One region of the Rhodococcus sp. NPDC059179 genome, then DNA from elsewhere that is predicted to be linked to it. Evidence: riboswitches for the same ligand, from Rfam matches in the RefSeq annotation. Region 1 holds a riboswitch; the other holds the start of a gene.
What was found. Region 1 has a riboswitch for thiamine pyrophosphate ahead of thiC (phosphomethylpyrimidine synthase ThiC). Riboswitches for the same ligand answer to the same signal wherever they lie in the genome.
Positions count from the first base shown of each region.

Region 1 (3,368 bases):
GCCGCCGATGGCGATCGTGGTGTCGATGACCGCCGACACCACCTTGCCGCCCTCGGAGATCGAGTAGGTGATGCCCTGGACCGCGCCGTCGACCTCGAGGCGCAGCGGCAGGTTCTCCAGGATCCGGCCCGCCTCGTTGACCGCGGCGATCGCGTTCGTCTGGGTGTCCCGGACGAAGCGCCCGGACTCGAGCTTGATCTGCGCGGTGCTCGCCTCGACCTGGGTCGCGACGAACTTCGCGAGCTCCCGGATCGGGCCCGCCTGCGCGGGCGGCGCGATGCCAACGGAGGCGATCCCGAAGGCCGCCACACCGAGCGCGACGGCCAGCGAGGCCGTCCCAGCCCTGACATCGGACGAGAGCCCGGCCACCCGAGCGGACTTGCACTGGGCGCCCTTGCGCGCAGCGACAACGATCGTCATTCTTCCCCCAGTTACACGGCGCGCCGACACGCGGAGCGATGGCATGCGCCCGTCACCGCCCGGGGCTGGGGAAGTCCAAACCTGTTCGAGATCCCCGTTTTCGAGCCCCGACCGCAACGGGTCAGGGGAAGCATAGGGGCAGTTGCCGCTTTACGGGTGGGCTACGTCGAATTCGGGAAGGGGCTGAAGTCGTCGTCGACGAGCAGGTCCAGTTCCTCGGGGTGGACACCCAGGTAACGCTGCACATATGTGCAGACCGGGCGCAGCCGCCAGCCGCGTTCCCTCGACAGCGCCAGCACGTCGCCGACCAGCACCGCGGCCCAGCCGCGACCGCCGAACTCCTCCTTGACGACCGTGTGCATGAGCGCGACCACCTCACCGCGGCCGCCGGCGAACTCGGTCGACTCCCCCACGCCGCGATAGCCGAGGATGCCGATCAGCTCGTCGCCGACCCAGAGGTCGAAGCGGGAATGCGAGGGGTTGTCCACGACGCGCGCCAGCGCCGGGTTCGCTGGGGCAGGGGCGGGCGCCGTCACCACCGCTGCCGGGACAGGATGCCGCTTGAAAATGTGAGACACCTCACCATGGAAGCAGTCCCGCCCCGGCTGGGTCGCCCGATTTGGGGCCGATGGGGCGATTTGTTGCCCAGTCACCATCCAATCGTGGCCTAATCGGCACCAGAAAGACTCACACCGGGACGATGAGGTCCCGGTACTCGGGGTTGTCGGCGACGAATCGCTGGAGATACGTGCAGACCGGCCGGACCTTCCAGCCGTAGCCGCGCGCCGCGTCGAGGGCGCGGCGCACCATCACCGCCGCGAGTCCCCGATGGCCGAAGTCCTCGACGATCACGGTGTGCATGAACGAGACGATCGGTGTCGCAGCCGATGGCCGCCTCGCCCCGCGCGTGTCCAAGTCGTAATAACCGAGGATGCCGACGAGGTCCCCGTTGAGCCGCAGCTCGAACCGGTTCTGACCTGCATTGTTCGTCACCTCTGCCGTCGGCGATTCCGTGATCATGTACCCGTCTCCTTGCCCGATCCGTAATCACAATGTGATTTCCGCCACTATAGGAGCGGGCCCCGTTCGCCGTGCCCGTTTGCGCCAAGAAGTCCCTGAGACGGATGCACCTGGTGAAACGATCGTCGTCCGGCAAGGCGGAAGAGGAGCCGTATACCGGGTTTGTATCGGCGACGATGACAACGCCGCCGGACGGCGATCGGGCGCCAGGCGCTAGGGTCATCGCGACAACTACACATCCCACGGGGGCTCGCACCAGCGGGCTGAGATGACGGCTAGCTCTTCGAGCGACAGGGCCGTCGACCGTTGAACCTGACCGGGTAATGCCGGCGTAGGGAGAGCACGCATGAGGGACACCTCTGTTTCCGGTACCACCGTCACCACCGGCCCGATCGAGGGCAGCTCCAAGCAGTACCTGAAAATCGATGGCCTGTCGGTGCCCGTCCGCCGAGTCCACCTGACCAATGGCGAGCACCTCGACCTGTACGACACGTCCGGCCCGTACACCGACGCCGACGCACACATCGACCTCGAGGCCGGCCTGCCGAAGACCCGCGACGACTGGGCCAAACCCGATGCGATCGACGGGGCCAGAACCCAGCTGGCCTGGGCCCGGGCCGGGGTCATCACCGCCGAGATGCGCTATTGCGCTGCCCGCGAAGGTGTTTCAGCCGAGATAGTGCGCGAGGAGGTGGCGGCCGGACGCGCCGTCATCCCAGCCAACCACAAGCATCCCGAGTCCGAGCCGATGATCATCGGCAAGCGGTTCCTGGTGAAGATCAACGCGAACATCGGCAATTCCGCGGTCACCTCCTCGATCGCCGAGGAGGTCGAGAAGATGGTCTGGGCCACCCGGTGGGGCGCGGACAACATCATGGACCTGTCAACCGGCAAGGACATCCACCAGACCCGCGAATGGATCCTGCGCAACTCGCCGGTGCCGGTCGGTACCGTGCCGATCTACCAGGCACTCGAGAAGGTCGGCGGCGACCCGACGGCGCTGACGTGGGAGATCTACCGCGACACCGTGATCGAGCAGTGCGAGCAGGGCGTCGACTACATGACCGTGCATGCAGGCGTGCTGCTGCGGTACGTGCCGCTGACCGCCAAGCGCGTCACCGGGATCGTCTCGCGCGGCGGCTCGATCATGGCGGCCTGGTGCCTCGCCCATCACCGAGAGTCGTTCCTGTACACGCACTTCGAGGAGCTTTGCGCGATCCTTCGCGAGTACGACGTGACCTTCTCGCTTGGCGACGGACTGCGCCCGGGGTCCATCGCGGACGCCAACGACGAGGCCCAGTTCGCCGAGCTGCGGACCCTCGGCGAGCTGACCAAGATCGCGAAATCCCATGGCGTGCAGGTGATGATCGAGGGCCCGGGCCACGTCCCGATGCACAAGATCGTGGAGAACGTGCGGCTCGAGGAGGAACTGTGCGAGGAGGCCCCGTTCTATACCCTCGGCCCGCTCGCCACCGACATCGCGCCCGCCTATGACCACATCACCTCGGCGATCGGCGCCGCCATGATCGCGCAGGCAGGCACCGCGATGCTCTGCTACGTGACACCGAAGGAACACCTCGGCCTGCCCAACCGGGACGACGTGAAGGTCGGCGTCATCACGTACAAGATCGCCGCGCACGCCGCCGATCTCGCCAAGCAGCACCCGCGGGCCCAGGAGCGCGACGATGCGCTGTCCAGGGCGCGATTCGAGTTCCGCTGGCGGGACCAGTTCGCGCTGTCGCTTGACCCGGACACCGCCCGCGAGTACCACGACGAGACGCTGCCCGCGGAGCCGGCGAAGACCGCGCACTTCTGCTCGATGTGCGGGCCGAAGTTCTGCTCCATGCGGATCTCCGCGGACGTGCGCGCCTACGCCGAGGAGCACGGCCTGACCGACGCCACCGCGATCGAGGCGGGCATGGCTGCGA
Region 1 is NZ_JBHZBV010000006.1:180,688-184,055, reverse strand. It holds gene ACFXMV_RS14890 (hypothetical protein) at 1-420, opposite strand, end outside; gene ACFXMV_RS14885 (GNAT family N-acetyltransferase) at 582-959, opposite strand; gene ACFXMV_RS14880 (GNAT family N-acetyltransferase) at 1,108-1,440, opposite strand; TPP riboswitch at 1,673-1,795, shown strand; gene thiC (phosphomethylpyrimidine synthase ThiC) at 1,787-3,368, shown strand, end outside.

Region 2 (3,368 bases), on a different contig from region 1:
ATCAGGCAGCGGCTCGCATTCGTGCAGCAGGCTGCTGATCGCGTTCGCGACCACGTCCTCCGCCCGATATCGGGTGCCGTCACTGGCCGCGACCCCCTCGGGATCGCCGACCCGGGACAGGAATCCGGACAGCGTGTGTTCCACGCCGCCGTCCTGTCCGGAGCCGCCGAGGACGGTTCCCCCGTCTGCACGCACATGCAGCACCGTGTCGCGGACGATCACTATCGGGTCCGGGGTCCCCGCGTCATTCGACGCGATCACCGTGTGCGACACGATGCTGCCAACCCTGAGCCCAATTCCCACGGACACGCCAACACCTCATTCGGTATGAACAGATCGCCGTCCGCGCGCCGAATCATTCAGCGCGCGGACGGGTTACATATTGCTATGCCGACGTTCAGGTGTGCGCGCGACACACTGCCTAATCTTCCGGATCCCATGGCGACACCTCGAGCAGGATGTCGATCGCGATGCCCGCGCCCGCCGGCCTGCGGACGTGTTCGAGTGCGTCGACGCGCAGTCCGGTCGACGCCCGGGCCAGGTCGGTGATCCGCGGCAGGATGTCCGTGTCCGGCGGCCCGCCCACGCCGCGGCCGAAGTTCTCGAAGGAGTGCCCGAGGTAGAGCAGCCGGCCGCCCGGCGCGAGCCAACCGGCCGCGCGGGCGATCAGCGCCTCGAGTTCGGCCGTCGGCAGGTGCAGGAAGCTCAGCAGCACGAGGTCCACCTCCGACCGCGGCGCCCATGCGGTGACATCACCGACCTCCCAATCGATCCCGCCATCCGGATCGAGGGCCCGCGCCTGGTCGATCGCGACCGCGGAGTAGTCGACCGCGGTGACCGTCCAGCCCACGCGGCTCAGCCACCGGGCGTGCCTGCCGTCGCCGCAGGCCAGGTCGACCGCCCGGCCCGGGGGCACAGCGGCGAGCCGCTCGCGGATCGTCTCCGCGGGCTCGGCGCCCCACGGGTCGGGCGAATCCCGGTACCTGGCATCCCAGTCCGATGCGTCCACGCCGCCGCCCTCAGGCCAGCGCCAGGAAGAGCTTCTCGAGCTCCGCCTCGGTCATCGGCTCCTGGTTGTCCCGGTTGGTGCCCGCAAGGCAGTCGCGCAGTCCGGTCGCGACGATCTTGAAGCCGGCACGGTCCAGCGCGCGGGAGACCGCGGCGAGCTGGGTCACCACGTCCTTGCAGTCGCGGCCGCTCTCGATCATCGAGATGACGCCCGCCAGTTGGCCCTGTGCGCGCCGCAGCCTGTTGAGCACCAGCGCAATGCTCTCCTCGTCACCCGTCATCTCGCCACTCCCTGCTTTCGCGTCCGGATTCGTCGGCTCCCATGGTACCCGGCGGGGTATATCGCGACGGCGGAGTCGGCCCTGGCCTGCACAGATGCTAAAGTCTGCCGTGTTGAGACACGGGGTGCTCCGCAATCGCGGGGCTGAGAGCAGACCCGAGAACCTGGCCAGGTAATGCTGACGAAGGAATTGTCATGGCTTCGCATACGCCCATCGAGGGCACCAATAGATTTACTGAACACCTGTGGGACCGGACGAAGGCACTGCGCGTCGCGATCGACGAACTGGAGTTCCTCCGGCGCCTCGGCGACGGGACGCTTCCGCTGGACGTCTTCCGCTTCTACGTCGAGCAGGATTCGCTGTACCTGACGGGCTACGCGAAGGCGCTGGCGATCCTCGCCTCGCGGTCCCCGGACCCGACGACCGCCGCCTTCTGGGCGACCTCGTCGGCCACCGCCGCGGTGGTCGAGTCCGCCCTGCACGACGAGTTGCTCTCCGGCGGCGTACTGCCGGCCGCGGAGCGGGAACCGCAGCATTCGTCGGCCTGCCTCGGCTATGTGTCCTACCTGATCGCGGCCGCTGCCACCGAGCCGTACCCGGTGGCAGCGGCGGCGGTCCTGCCGTGCTTCTGGATCTACGCAGAGGTCGGGCGCGACCTCGGCGCGAGCGCGGCGAAGGTGCTGGCCGCCGACCCGTCGCATCCGTACGCGCAGTGGGTGTCCACCTACGACGCCGAGGAATTCCAGACCTCGGCGGCGACGGCCCGCGAGATGGTCGACGCGGCCGCGGCGGGCGCGACCGACCGCGAGCGTGAGGCGATGGTCGAGGCGTTCACGATCGCGACCCGCTATGAGCTCATGTTCTGGGACACCGCGCTCCACCCGCAGCCCTGGCCCGCGCCGTGAGCGCGGGTGTGCGGCGCGTGTTGGCCGGGGTGGTCGCCGCGGTGTCGGCACTGTCGGTGCTGACCGCGTGCGGCGCCGACACCGGCTCCGACGAGACCATCCGGTTCGCCCTCGACTGGACCCCCAACACCAACCACAGCGGCCTGTTCGTGGCACAGCAGCAGGGGTACTTCGCCGAGGCCGGACTCGACGTGGAGGTGTTGCCCTACAACAACACCGCGGTCGACACCCTCATCGACGCCGGGAACGCCGAGTTCGGGATCAGCACCCACGACGCGTCGACGTTCTCCCGGTCCTCCGGCGCCCACACGGTGTCGGTGCTGGCTCCGCTGCAGCACTGGGCGACGGGCATCGGCGTCCGCGCCGACCGGGCGGACATCGTGAGCCCGAAGGACCTCGACGGTAAGACCTATGCGGGATTCGGCGATCCCGGCGAGAACGAGACGCTGCGCCAGGTGATCCGAAACGACGGCGGCACCGGCGATTTCAACTCGGTCACCCTCGGCACGTCCGCGTACGAGGCCGTCTACTCCGGCAAGGCGGACTTCACGGTCTCGTACTTCGCGTGGGAGGGGATCGAGGCCGAACACGCGGGCACCCCGATGAAGTACTTCCGTTACACCGACTTCGGGTTCCCTGACGCCTACGCCATCGTGATCGACGGCAACGAGGACTGGCTCGAGGCGCACCCCGAGCAGGCGCGCGCGTTCGTCCAGGCGCTGCAGCGCGGCTACCAGTTCGCCGCGGACAACCCGGACCAGGCCGCCAAGCTGCTCATCGAGGCCAATCCGGGCGCCTTCAACGACGAGTCGCTGGTGCTCGAGAGCCAGAAGATGCTCGCCGCGCAGTACATGAGGGACGCGGCCGGGAAGGTCGGCACCCAGACGCTCCAGCAGTGGGCGGGCAACTCCGGATTCCTCTACCAACACGGACTGCTGGCCGGCCCGGACGGCAATCCGCTGACCTCCGAACCCGACTGGTCGACGTACTTCACCAATGACTACCTCGGCTCTTCGTAGGCTGATCCCAGCGTTCGTGGTGGTGGCGGCGCTCGTCGCCGCCTGGCAGATCTACGTCGCCGTCAGCGGAATCCGTCCGCAACTGCTGCCGTCGCCGCTGCGCGTCGCGCAGCAGGGTTGGGGGCACCGCGACGAGATCGCCGTACACGCGGGGG
Region 2 is NZ_JBHZBV010000003.1:40,877-44,244, forward strand. It holds gene ACFXMV_RS08510 (hypothetical protein) at 1-309, opposite strand, end outside; gene ACFXMV_RS08515 (class I SAM-dependent methyltransferase) at 422-1,009, opposite strand; gene ACFXMV_RS08520 (metal-sensitive transcriptional regulator) at 1,020-1,289, opposite strand; TPP riboswitch at 1,400-1,496, shown strand; gene ACFXMV_RS08525 (TenA family protein) at 1,484-2,194, shown strand; gene ACFXMV_RS08530 (ABC transporter substrate-binding protein) at 2,191-3,213, shown strand; gene ACFXMV_RS08535 (ABC transporter permease) at 3,191-3,368, shown strand, end outside.
Region 2: linked by a shared signal. The riboswitch ahead of ACFXMV_RS08525 (TenA family protein) and the one ahead of thiC (phosphomethylpyrimidine synthase ThiC) in region 1 are both predicted to bind thiamine pyrophosphate.